DNA from 3 places in the Paenibacillus sp. FSL R7-0210 genome. Region 2 is predicted to be linked to each of the others. Evidence: predicted binding sites of a transcription regulator. Region 2 holds the regulator's gene; each other region holds the start of a gene.
What was found. Region 2 encodes LexA, which represses DNA repair genes until DNA is damaged. Its sites were predicted from a motif close to CGAACATATGTTCG; they were not measured.
Positions count from the first base shown of each region.

Region 1: recA (recombinase RecA) is a predicted target of LexA. The motif match lies at 2,240-2,253, and genes of this name have one in related genera.
Region 3: addB (helicase-exonuclease AddAB subunit AddB) is a predicted target of LexA. The motif match lies at 2,401-2,414, and genes of this name have one in related genera.

Region 1 covers NZ_JBBPAR010000001.1:1,953,526-1,957,754, forward strand. Annotated here, with positions in the region: gene pgsA (CDP-diacylglycerol--glycerol-3-phosphate 3-phosphatidyltransferase) at 90-677, shown strand; gene MKY64_RS08490 (competence/damage-inducible protein A) at 736-2,025, shown strand; gene recA (recombinase RecA) at 2,323-3,387, shown strand; gene MKY64_RS08500 (regulatory protein RecX) at 3,503-4,229, shown strand, end outside.
Region 2 covers NZ_JBBPAR010000001.1:2,092,321-2,096,549, forward strand. Annotated here, with positions in the region: gene MKY64_RS09080 (hypothetical protein) at 1-72, shown strand, start outside; gene MKY64_RS09085 (hypothetical protein) at 164-385, shown strand; gene MKY64_RS09090 (hypothetical protein) at 500-718, shown strand; gene MKY64_RS09095 (L,D-transpeptidase) at 798-1,136, opposite strand; gene lexA (transcriptional repressor LexA) at 1,325-1,951, opposite strand; gene MKY64_RS09105 (LysM peptidoglycan-binding domain-containing protein) at 2,149-2,565, shown strand; gene MKY64_RS09110 (DUF896 domain-containing protein) at 2,675-2,884, shown strand; gene MKY64_RS09115 (hypothetical protein) at 2,932-3,357, shown strand; gene MKY64_RS09120 (HAD family hydrolase) at 3,495-4,229, shown strand, end outside.
Region 3 covers NZ_JBBPAR010000001.1:644,373-648,601, forward strand. Annotated here, with positions in the region: gene MKY64_RS02840 (cupin domain-containing protein) at 1-233, shown strand, start outside; gene MKY64_RS02845 (alginate lyase family protein) at 230-2,257, shown strand; gene addB (helicase-exonuclease AddAB subunit AddB) at 2,515-4,229, shown strand, end outside.

The DNA.
Region 1 (4,229 bases), 140 kb from region 2:
ACTTATTTATGGCTATAATATACTAGCTAAGCAGTTTTGAAGAAAATGCTGGAATACCGGATTCGTATGGACTAGGGGAGGAAACTTCAGTGAATTTACCCAACCGCATCACATTAGCACGTATTTGCCTTATCCCAATCATGATGTTTTTTCTGCTGGTGGACTTCAGCTTCTATCCGGAACCGATACATTGGGGCTCCTTTCAGCTTTCAATTAATCACTTGGTCGCGGCAGTTATTTTTCTGCTGGCAGCCAGTACCGATGGAATTGACGGTTACATAGCCAGAAAATATAACATGGTCACCAATCTGGGCAAGCTGCTCGATCCGCTTGCGGATAAGCTGCTGGTCTCGGCCGTGCTGATCTCGCTGGTCGAGCTGGGAAGATGCGATTCCTGGATTGCCATTGTCATCATCAGCCGCGAGTTTGCCGTGACCGGCCTGCGCCAGGTGGCACTGCTGGAAGGGAAGGTAGTGGCTGCAAGCAAATGGGGAAAGGTAAAAACAGTGATTCAGATTGTTGCTATTTCCCTGCTGCTGCTTAACAATTTCCCGTTCCAGTTCGTCAGCATCCCTGTGGATGACATTGCCATCTGGGCGGCAGCCATCATTACCATTTACTCTGGCATTGATTATTTCGTGAAGAATAAGGATCTGCTGGATTTGAACAAAGCCTGAGAGGCTGGAACAGGCTGAACCTTGCAGGATACCTACAATCAGGAGGAGAACGTCAGCTATGAAAGCAGAGATTATTGCCGTTGGAACAGAACTTTTACTTGGACAAATCGTGAACAGCAATGCCCAGTTTCTTTCAGTCGAGCTGGCTGCATTAGGCATTGACGTTTATTTTCAGACCGTTGTGGGAGATAACAAAAGCCGCCTTCTGGAAGCGATCCGGATTGCTCAGAGCCGGGCGGATGTTATATTGTTCACGGGCGGCATTGGTCCGACCGAGGATGATCTGACCAAGGATGCGCTGGCTGCGGCGCTTGGCCGGACCCTGCACATCGACCAGCTGGCCATGGATCATGTGCAGCGCTTCTTCGATGACCGCAAGATTGTAATGACTGAGAATAACCGCAAGCAGGCGCTTGTCATTGAAGGGACGACTCCTCTGTCCAATGATACCGGCCTTGCGGTAGGGATTGCTTTTGCAGAAGAAGACAAATATTATATCGTGCTGCCCGGCCCGCCCCGGGAGATGAAGCCGATGTTCACGGATAAGGCCAAGCCATGGCTTCAACAGCATGCACTTACTGGTGAAATGCCGCTCTACTCGAAGATGCTGAAGTTCGCCGGGATTGGCGAGTCGCTGCTGGAGGACAAGCTGATTGAGCTGATCCGCAGCCAGAGCGATCCAACGATTGCCCCGTATGCGAAGGAAGGCGAAGTGACCGTGCGCATCTCCACCAAGGCGCCGTCCGAGCGGGAAGCTATGGTCAAGCTCGATGCTCTGGAGAAAACGATTGCGGACATTCTTCCGGAGAATCTGTATGCTAACATCGATGTGCCGCTGGAGCAGCTGATTGTGGACTGGATGGCGGATGCGGGACTCACTCTGAGTGCTGCCGAGAGCTGTACAGGCGGTCTGCTGATGGAGAGCATTACGAATATTCCGGGCAGCGCCTCCATGTTTGCCGGAGGGATCGTGTGTTATTCCAATGATATTAAGAAGAAACTGCTGAATGTGCCTTCCGCCATGCTTGAAGGTCCGGATGCCCCGGGAGCGGTGAGCCGCGAGGTTGCGGAGGTACTGGCTGAGCAGGTGCGTATGATCGGTGACACGGACTTTGGCTTATCGGTTACCGGTGTAGCCGGACCGGGATATTCCGAGCGCAAGCCGGTGGGTCTTGTGTTCGTAGGAATGGCTGAGCGGGGCTGCAAGACAGAGGTATATGAGCTGAATCTGAAGGGCACCCGTGAGAACATCCGGCTGCGGACCGTCAAGGCGCTGCTGTACCGGTTGTGGCGCCGCCTGGAAGAACGCAAGGTTGCTACTCCGCTGGAAGGCTCGGCCTTGCAATAACTGTACGGGCCGGTATATAATTCATGTATACGGAAGAACCGTGGCTTGAGCGATCATGCTGCGGTTTTTTGTTTTATATTAGGTATAATAAATTATCCTTTGGCTGTTCCTATTAACGTAAGAAGCGGAAGAGAAGCACCTGCTGAGTTTTGCATCCGGAAGGAGGTATGTATCTTACAATAAAAGGGAGTATTATCCCCGGGAGCAAAAAAAACGAATGTATGTTCTAAAAAAGACTTGGCAAGCCCTTCAAAACACGTTATGATAATACTATAAACAGTGAAGGAAGTGGTCTGATTGTCAGATCGTCGTGCAGCGCTTGATATGGCGCTTCGTCAAATAGAAAAACAATTCGGTAAAGGTTCGGTAATGAAACTGGGAGAATCCACTCACATGAAAGTGGAAGTTGTACCTAGCGGATCTTTGGCACTTGATATTGCACTAGGTATTGGCGGACTTCCCAAAGGACGTATTATTGAAGTATATGGACCGGAATCTTCCGGTAAGACGACGGTTGCACTTCATGCGATCGCTGAAGTACAGAAGCAGGGCGGACAAGCTGCCTTCATCGATGCTGAGCATGCGCTTGATCCCAAGTATGCCAAGGCGCTTGGCGTTAACATTGATGAACTGCTGCTGTCCCAGCCTGATACGGGTGAACAGGCCCTGGAAATCGCTGAAGCGCTTGTACGCAGCGGAGCAGTAGACATCATTGTAGTTGACTCTGTAGCAGCACTTGTGCCGAAGGCAGAAATTGAAGGCGACATGGGTGATTCCCACGTAGGCTTGCAGGCCCGTCTGATGTCCCAGGCCTTGCGGAAGCTGTCTGGTGCCATTAACAAATCCAACACTATTGCGATCTTCATCAACCAGCTTCGTGAGAAGATCGGCGTAATGTTCGGTAACCCTGAGACCACTCCGGGTGGGCGCGCTCTGAAGTTCTACTCCTCTGTCCGTCTGGATGTGCGCCGGGTAGAGAGTATCAAGATGGGTAACGATGTCGTGGGTAACCGCACGAAGATCAAGGTTGTGAAGAACAAGGTAGCGCCTCCGTTCAAGCAAGCGGATGTAGATATCATGTACGGCGAAGGAATCTCCAGAGAGGGAAGCCTTGTGGATATCGGTACGGAGATGGATATTGTCAACAAGAGCGGTGCCTGGTATTCCTATGAAGGCGAACGTCTGGGTCAAGGACGGGAGAATTCTAAGCAGTTCCTGAAGGAACATCAGGATATTGCTCTGCTGATCGAGAACAAGATCCGTGAGGCAAGTAATCTCACGACTCTGGTAGAGCCACCATCTGAAGCGGCTGTGGCTGCGGAGCAAGAGGAAGAAGAGAAGCTGCTGCTTGAGATTGAGTAATTAAGTACTCCTCTACTTCTAATTGAATAATGAAGTCAAGATGGATAGGCGCCCTGTGAAGATATAACAGGGTGCCTTTTCGTAAATATTTCAGCTTAAGTAGGTGAATGGCAGGATGGTTATACAATTGGATGAGGAATTCGAAGAACAGGATGAGCAGCAGGTGCTGGCGGATTTCCCGGCAGATCAAGAGCTGGTAATTACAAAGGTAGAGCGGCTTAAGAAGTCTAATTATCGTTATCTAATCCATTTCGGAGACTACAACATGACTGTTCATGAAGATGTCATGATTAAATACCGGATGATTACCGGGAGTGCTTTTGTAAAAGCGGATCTGGAGGATATCGTTGCCGCAGACGAGCGCCAGCGGGCGTATGTGGAGGGGCTTAGGTATCTGGAACGCAAGCCCAGAACCGCACAGGAGATGGCCCGCCGTTTAAGGGAGAAGGAAATAGGGGAGACTGTTATTGCCGAAGTTCTGCTCCGCCTGCAGGAGGAACGTCTGCTAGATGATCCCTTGTACGCCAAGCAGTGGGCGGAGCAGCGGATTGTGAATCAGCGTAAGGGCAAGATGTGGATCCGGCAGGAGCTGCGGGAGAAAGGGATTGATATGTCGCTGATTGCGGAAGCGCTGGATGAGATCACACCCGAGCAGGAGCAGGAGAGCGCGCTGCAGACCGGACGGAAGAAATGGAATACGATCCGGGGAGATGTGAACGACAAACGCCGGAAGACAGGGGCGTTCCTGATGCGCCGGGGATTCTCAGGAGAAATGGTGCGCCAGGTGATCGGGATTCTGCGGGATGAGCAGGATTCTGGGGGGGAAGAAGAGGAGTTTTACT
Region 2 (4,229 bases):
TTTTTTACCCGGGATGGCGGGGCCACGAAGAAGTATATCGGATTGTTCAAAATCCTGTTTATTAAGCTGTAAATATGGTTTACATATTGTTCCATGACCCGGTATAATTGAATAGATTCGAGACGGAATCTTTAATATGGTTGTGGAACAAGGAGGAACGAAGTTGAATACGGCTTATAAAGTACTGTCCAGTGATGCTGATCTATTCGCTGCCGCACTGGCACAGGTACAGGTCTACGTCGTTCAGCTGGTTGATGGCAAACCGCATGTGATTGCTGATTATGCCGGACCTGTACAGAAATGGACACCGGAGTACATTGTGCTGGCCGGAATGACTTATAGACGCGATGAATTTGAATTCCGGGTACGATTGAACAAAAAGTAAGCAGATTCGCTGCCCACTACCTGCAGCTCTAACTAACATTACTGCCGAATCACACAATCTTTGGAGCCATTTTTGGCATCTCTTATACTATCCAAGTGTAAAAGAGGTGTAAAGATGAGCCAAAGAGAACGTAATCGGATTCGCAGAGCCATTAATGTCCTGCTGACACAGCGGGCAATTCTGCTGGAGAGACTGGAAGAAATCAATGAGAATCTGCGCAGAGTGCCTAGAGGTTCGCGGGCCAGAAGAGAACTGCTGGCAGCCAGAGAATCGATCCGCGAGGCCATCCGTTTGAATACGGTGGCTATCCGTCTGTTGAGAAGTGTGCTGTAGTCTGTATCCGCTCTAATTCATATGAATCACAAAAACCCTTGGGACGCAATCTGGCGTCTCAAGGGTTTTTGCGACGTTCCTATTCCCGGATGGTGACACGGGTACCTATGGGAACGAGGGCGGCTAGAGCCAGAACATCTGCGTTATACATACGAATACAGCCGTGTGAGACCATGTGGCCGATGGAGGATGGGTCATTGGTTCCGTGGATGCCGTAATGCGGCTTGGACAGTCCCATCCAGAAGGCACCGAACGGACCGCCCGGATTGGGCTGTTTGTTAATGATGGTGTATTCGCCTACAGGCGAGACGGTTAACATTTTGCCGATGCCGACAGGGAAGCCTCTGGTGACAACGTCATTATCCAGCAGGTACAGCATGCGCTGTGACAGATCGACGATAATTCGGTAATTGGGCATACAGATCAGCACTCCTTTGTAACAGGATATGTGCGGAGCTAGACAGCGGTTCGCAGAAAAAATGGCCAAAAAGCCGAATGCGAACAAATGTTTGCATTCAGTTTTTTGGCCACTACACGAAGTAAAATGAACATAAAACAGGCTGCTTCGCATGGTGCGGAGCAGCCTGTTCTTAAGCGGGGAGTAGATTAGTGGATATCGCGGAATAATCCGATGACCCGGCCCAAAATCGTAACGCGGTTGAGGCGGAGAGGCTCGTACGCCGGATTCTCCGGCTGCAGCCTGATATGATCCCGTTCCTTGTAGAAGGTCTTGACAGTTGCTTCATCTTCTTCGGTCATCGCTACAACAATATCGCCGTTGTCGGCAGTCTGCTGCTGGCGCACGATGACATAATCCCCGTTCATAATTCCGGCATCCACCATACTGTCACCAAGAACAGATAGCATAAATACCTTGTTATCGCCTACATAATGAGCAGGCAATGGGAAGTAATCCTCAATATTCTCTGTAGCTGTAATAGGAACACCAGCTGTAACCTTACCCACGACCGGGATGCGGGTAACGGTCTGGACAAATTGATGCACATTCTCTGAATCTTCCTGGCCGAGTAATTCAATGGCACGTGGCTTCGTTGGATCACGCCGGATCAGGCCCTTCTTCTCAAGCCGGTCCAAGTGACCATGCACGGTAGAGCTGGAGGCCAGGCCGACAGCCTCGCCAATCTCGCGGACGGACGGAGGATAACCCTTGCTGCGGACTTCATTACGTATAAATTCCAGGATCGCCAGCTGACGACTAGAAATCTTTGACATCGGTATCAACCCCATATACTATGTTTGGGAAAATTATAACATAGAACTTCCGTTCGTACAAACATAAGTTCTAAAATGAGGAAAATAAGAGAATGAAAATAAAGAGAACAAATGTTCCGAAAAAACTATTGATCGAAACACATGTTCGTGTTATATTATTTTCGAAAGCAAGAACATGTGTTTGGAGGATGATGATCATGTTAAAGTATAGTACATACAACAGTATCTACAATAATGAGGATATCAAGGTGTCCGCTCCCGGTAATCCAACTGCTCATAGTTATGTAACCAAGATCAAGGACGGGATTCTTCATAGTCTCGCTGCGCTCTCATCACTATTCCGTCAGGTCAGCCTGATGAAGCTGGTTCTGGTGCTGATGCTTGTTATTTCGGGATTCACTGTGGTGGGGAATGTTTTTGCCGGTTCGGTCTCGTCGATGAAGCCGGATAAGCGGATCGTAGTCGAACGCGGAGATACCTTATGGAGTATTGCGTTAAGCAACAAGCCTGAGGACATGAAGACTGCCGTATATATAGAAGGAATAATGAAGACGAATCATTTGGAGAACAGCGGCATTAAGGCCGGAGATATTCTGACTTTACCTTTATACTGAAGGAATATGTCAGACTAATGATCGACTGTGAGAGCTTTCAGGGGGTAGACCTTGACAAGCTCTTTTTCTCATGGCAAAGTTAAAATGAATTTAGAGGGAGGGAAACGTATTGAATATTGACGAATTGGTCGCACGCATCAATGAATTGGCACGCAAAGCTAAGAACGGCGGCCTGAATGACGAGGAACTGGCTGAACGTGCCAAGCTCCGCGAGATGTACCTGGGGAATATCCGCACTAACTTTCGGGCCCAGCTTGATACCATCGAAATTGTGGACAATCCGGAGCATGAAGAAGGCAATAACGGACTTAAGCATTAGCCTGTTGCCTTTTCATAGATAATACAGGATGACTAGGGGGAACTTACATGGCCCGTTCTTGGGAAAGAATGGTTCAACGCAACACGAAGCAAATTAACCAGCAAAGAAAGAAGCAGGGGAAGGACTCCATTTACACTTCCAGCACTAAGACTGCCGCTAAAAGCATCGATATTTTCAAAGGCCGCAATATCGTATTCCCCGTTGTACTGATGCTGCTCGGTATCATGTTCTGGGTGGTCGGCTCGATTGACGAAGCCAAAGGAAGCGGGATTCTGGCCAACTGGCTGGGTGTAGTGCTGTACTTCCTGCTCGCTGCGCTGCTGTTCTTCCGCCGTCCGTTCCTTAAGGTTGAGCGTGCGCGTATCTCTACTATTAAATACAACCGCGAACGCTTCCTGGCTGCGGCGGATATTGAGAAGATCACTTTATCGCGCAGTGTAGTTACCATTAAGTATAAGGGTAAGCGCAAGTAGTGGATTTTCTCCAAGCTGATTAACCGTTATGACACCGCTGCGATGGGGGAACGCCTGGAGCAGTTCGCCAAGAACAACAACATTGAGGTCGTGCACGAATAGGAAGACAGACCAGCATATAGGGAGTGGGAGAACAAATGCCGATTACCGCCGTACTATTTGACCTTGACGATACTCTGCTGTGGGATGACCGCAGTGTGGAAGAAGCTTTCCGCCATGCTTGTGAGGCTGCTGGAGATTCCGTTGATCCCGGGGAGCTGGAAGCTGCTGTACGCAGGGAAGCCCGTACACTGTACGAATCCTATGAGACGTATCCGTTCACGAAGCTGATCGGTATTAACCCGTATGAAGCGCTGTGGGCGAACTTCACTGCCGGTGAGCAGCCTGAGTTCCGTCAACTTGAACAGCTTGCCCCTGTCTACCGTAAGGAATCCTGGCGCCGTGGCCTGGCCTCACTCGGGGTAGAGGATGAAGCACTGGCTGCACAGCTGGCTGACAAGTTCGCCGCAGAGCGCCGCAGCCGTCCTTATATCTATGAGGAGACGCTTCAGGTGCTGGACGAGCTGCGCGGTAAGGTGAAGCTGCTGCTTCTGACGAACGGCTGCCCGGCCCTTCAGCAGGAGAAGCTGGATGGTGTGCCGGAGCTTACCCCGTATTTTGACCACATTGTGATTTCGGGAAGCTTCGGCAAAGGCAAGCCGGACAAGGGAATCTTCGAGCATGCGCTCGGACTGCTGGATATTGCACCGGAACAAGGTATAATGGTGGGCGATAAGCTTACGACAGATATTCTTGGGGGCTTGTCTGCCGGACTGACCACGGTCTGGATCAACCGCAATAGCAAAGCCTCGGACCCGGAGATTACGCCGGAT
Region 3 (4,229 bases), 1.4 Mb from region 2:
TCGCCAAAGGCGGCATCGGAGAGGTTCATTCCCATGATGCGCATGAGCAGATCAGCTACATTGTGAAGGGCAGCTTTGAGGTCAAGGTCGGGGAGGAGACGCGTATTCTGAAGGCGGGCGACAGCTTCTATGCCGGCTACAATATTCCGCATGGTGTGAAGGCGCTGGAGGATTCCGTGATTCTGGATGTGTTCAATCCGTTTCGTGAGGACTTCCTGGAGAAGCAGGAATGAAGGATTATTATCTGAACGCATCTGAGCTGCGCAGCGCTGCCGCTTATTATGCCCGTCATTTCCCCATCGAGGCGCAGAACTCGGTCCAGATTGCCGAGCATGCCGTGAATAATGAATTCATTATTCCTTATACCGGTGATCTGAGCCGCTGGATTCCGCTGGGCAAGCCGGTGGTAGACTGGCTGCATAATCCTACGAACGACCCCGAATTCACCTGGGGCATCAACCGCCACTGGCATATGCTGGATCTGGGCAAGGCCTATCTGATGAATGGCAAGCCGGAATACGTTACGGCCTTTATGCAGCATTTCCGCAGCTGGCGCGAGCAGAACCCGGTTCCTGTGATCCCGTCGTATGAGGAAGCGGTCTTTTTCCAGAAGCTAGGTCCATGGCGTCTGCTGGAGACCGGCCTGCGGGTGCAGTCATGGATCTCTGCGTACAAATATATGGAGGACAGCCCGCTGCTGGATGGACACTTCCGCAGTGAGCTGCTGGAGGGGCTTGCGGAGCATGCTGAATATCTGACCCGCTACCTGGGCAGCACGGAGATCAATCATGCGATTATGCATATGCAGGGCCTCTATATGATTGCTGTCTTCCATCATGAGCATCCGCGCGCACCGTATTGGCGGCAACTGGCCGGGGAGCGCCTGGAGCTGTGCCTTTTGCATCAGGTCGGGCCGGAAGGGATTCAGATTGAGCTGACCACCCATTATCATGATGCGGCCATTGAGATGTTCGGAACGCCTTATCTGCTGGGCGCGTTATCCTGCCACCCGTTCTCCGCCTGGTACGGCGGGCAGCTCCGCAAGATGGCCGCGTTCACCGAAGCGCTGGTCCGCCCGGATCACCAGTCCACCGGGATCGGCGATTCCGACTGGATCAGCAGCGGCCGGCAGCGGCTGACGCTGCTGGGCGCCATTCTGAAGGATGATGCACTGGTCGGACGCGGCACGGGCAATGCAGAATGCCTCTGGCTGCTGGGAGCCGAGGCGTATGAGCGGTGTGTGCAGCTTCAGGCGGAGTCTGCGCCTTCGGTGAGCAGCGTGGCTTTTGTGCAGACCGGGTATTATGTGATGCGGGACCCGCAGCAGTATCTGTTCTTCGATGCCGCAGAGATGGGCGGAGCGCACGGTCATGCCGATGCGCTGAATCTGGAGTGGATGTGGAACGGGCAATTGCTCTTCACCGATACCGGGAGGTACACCTATGAGGAAGGGGAATGGCGCCGTTATTTCAAAAGCACCCGGGCACACAACACTATTACCATAGACGGGTTGGATCAGACGCCGTATATCTCTACCCAGCAATGGGGCGAGCCTGTGGCTAAGGCCAGCACCTTCCGCTGGGAGAGCAACAGCCGTTACCACTTCATTGATGCCGCGCATAACGGATACATCCGTCTTCCCGGTCCGGTAATGCACCGGCGCTGGGTGCTGCTGGGCGTGGAGGTGCCGCTGTTGCTGATTGCCGACTGGCTGGAGGCGGATGGCGAGCATGAGCTGGAGCAGCGGTTCCATCTGCACCCGGAGGCGGTGCTGGAGCTGTCTTCCGGAGCCGGAGCGGCTGGAGAAGCCGTGACCGGAGAAGCTGAAGTTGAAGCTGAAACAGCCGTTATTGGAACCGGAGGAGACGCAGCTGGAGGATTTGCCGTCGCCGCACGGACTGCAGCAACCGTGGTCTATCCCGGCTCTACAGTGAAGCTGAATATGAGCTGGATGACCAGCGGCCTGAAGGATGAACAGTTCACGGTGAATAAGGAGCAGGGCTGGGTATCGGAGGTCTACGGCTCCAAATCAGAGATTCCGGTAATCGAGGGCCGGGCGGCCTGGGCCGGAAAGGCTGGAATTCTGACGCTGTGCCTGCCCGGCGATGCGGCAGACGGCAGCGGTCCGCTGCACGTGAGCACCTGCGTGGTGGATGCGGAGCGGCGGCGGGTCGAGCTGTCCTATGTATACGGAGATGCGATCGGCACCATTGTAATCGGCCCGGACACCCTGGGCTGGACGGAGCGGAAGGAATAAGGGTCTTGTGCTTCACTTGGGAGGAGTTGCAGCAGTAACTGTTAGCCTTGAACCTAATTTACATGCATTTATTCAGACTCTTCCGCCCGCCGTTTGCGCGGCTCCGGGAGAGTCTTCTTTATTTCTGCATTTGCAAACAATGGCAAACGTACGTTCTGGAGCGTGCGGTGGAGGTATGCTATACTATTGAGACGAGAAGTTTCATAGATTCTGGTATTGCATAGAGTGCCAGGGTTCAACGGAAGGAGTCTGCTGAAATGACGGTTAACTTCATCATCGGCCGCTCGGGCAGCGGCAAGACGACTACAATATGGGAGCGGGTATCCTCCAGGCTGAAGGCAGAGCCGCTGGGGGCCCCGATCATTATACTTGTTCCCGAGCAGGGATCGTTCGGAGCGGAACGGGGACTGCTTGCGGCGGGCGGCGTGAAGGGGAGTCTGCGTGCCCAGACGCTTAGCTTCTCGCGGCTTGCCTACCGGGTGAAGCAGGAGACCGGCGGCAGCGCAAGTCTGCCTATCAGTGAAGAAGGCAAGAAGATGCTGATCTACAAGATTATCAGCAAGCGCAAGGAGGAGCTGAAGCTGTTCGGGGCTTCCTCGGACCGGCCGGGATTTGTGGAGCGGCTCAGCAGTCTGCACACGGAGCTTAAGCGCTGCTGTCTTGGAGCCGGAGACCTGGAGGAGCAGATCGGCAGAATGCGGGATGCCACGCTGGGCAGCCCTATTCTGGCCGGGAAGCTGGATGATCTGCATCTCGTCTTCAGCGAGCTGGACCAGGAGATGTCACAGCTCTATATAGATGAAGAGGACAGACTGGCCGAACTGGCTGAGCATATTGCGGACTCTGCCTATATCCGCGGCGCCGAGATCTGGGTGGACGGCTTCCACGGCTTCAGCAACCAGGAATTTGTCGTCTTGCGTGAGCTGATGCAGTATGCCGGCACAATGAACATTGCGCTCACACTGGACCGGATCTATCCGCCGGGCATTGCCCCGCATGAGCTGGAGCTGTTCCATCCGGCGGCGGTTACTTACATTAAGCTCCGGGGAATAGCGGAGGAGATGGGACTTACCGTATGGGATGAGCTGCTGGCTCCGCCCCTCCTGCCAAGGTTCAAGGACGCTCCCGTACTCGCGCATCTGGAGCGCGGATTACAGCGCCGGCATCCCTGGACGGGACCGGCTGAACAGGTGAAGGAAGCTATCAGCATCCGAGCTGGGGCTTCACGCCGCACCGAGGTGGAGGGCATGCTGCGCGAGATGCAGGCCCTGGCCAGAGAATCGGGGGCCAAATATGGGGAAATGGCGGTATTCATGCGCAATATGGCTGATTATGAGCCGCTGATTGCCCCGTTATTTCAGGACTTCGGCGTTCCGTTCTTCCTGGACCAGAAGCAGAGTGAGCTGCATCATCCGCTGGTGGAATTCATCCGCTCCGCTCTCGATGTCGTCCGCCGCCGCTGGCGTTATGAAGATGTGTTCCGCTGCGTGAAGACAGAGCTGCTGCTCCCGCTGGACGGAAACATTACCCGTGCCCATATGGATGAGCTGGAGAACTATGTGCTGGCCTGCGGCATTCACGGCTATCGCTGGACGGACGGGCGCTCCTGGAAGGGGATTCCGCGCCTCTCCCTGGAGGGCAGTGAGGCTGTAGATGAAGCCATGCTATCCAGAATGGAAGCCTGCCGGAGTGCGATTACAGGACCGCTGCAGGCATTTGAACAGAGAATCAAAGCCAGCCGCAGCGGTCTGGAGCTATGCCGGGCGGTATATCTGCTGCTGGAGGATACGGAAGCGGCACGGAAGCTCGAAGGGATGGGAGCGGAGTCTCTGAAGCAAGGCCGCCCGGAAGCTGCCCGGGAGCATAGCCAGCTCTGGGGCGCTGTTCTGGGTCTGCTGGACCAGATTGCCGAGATGATGGGCAAGGAACGGATAGATTTCAGCCTGTTCGCCGGGGTGCTGGAGACCGGGCT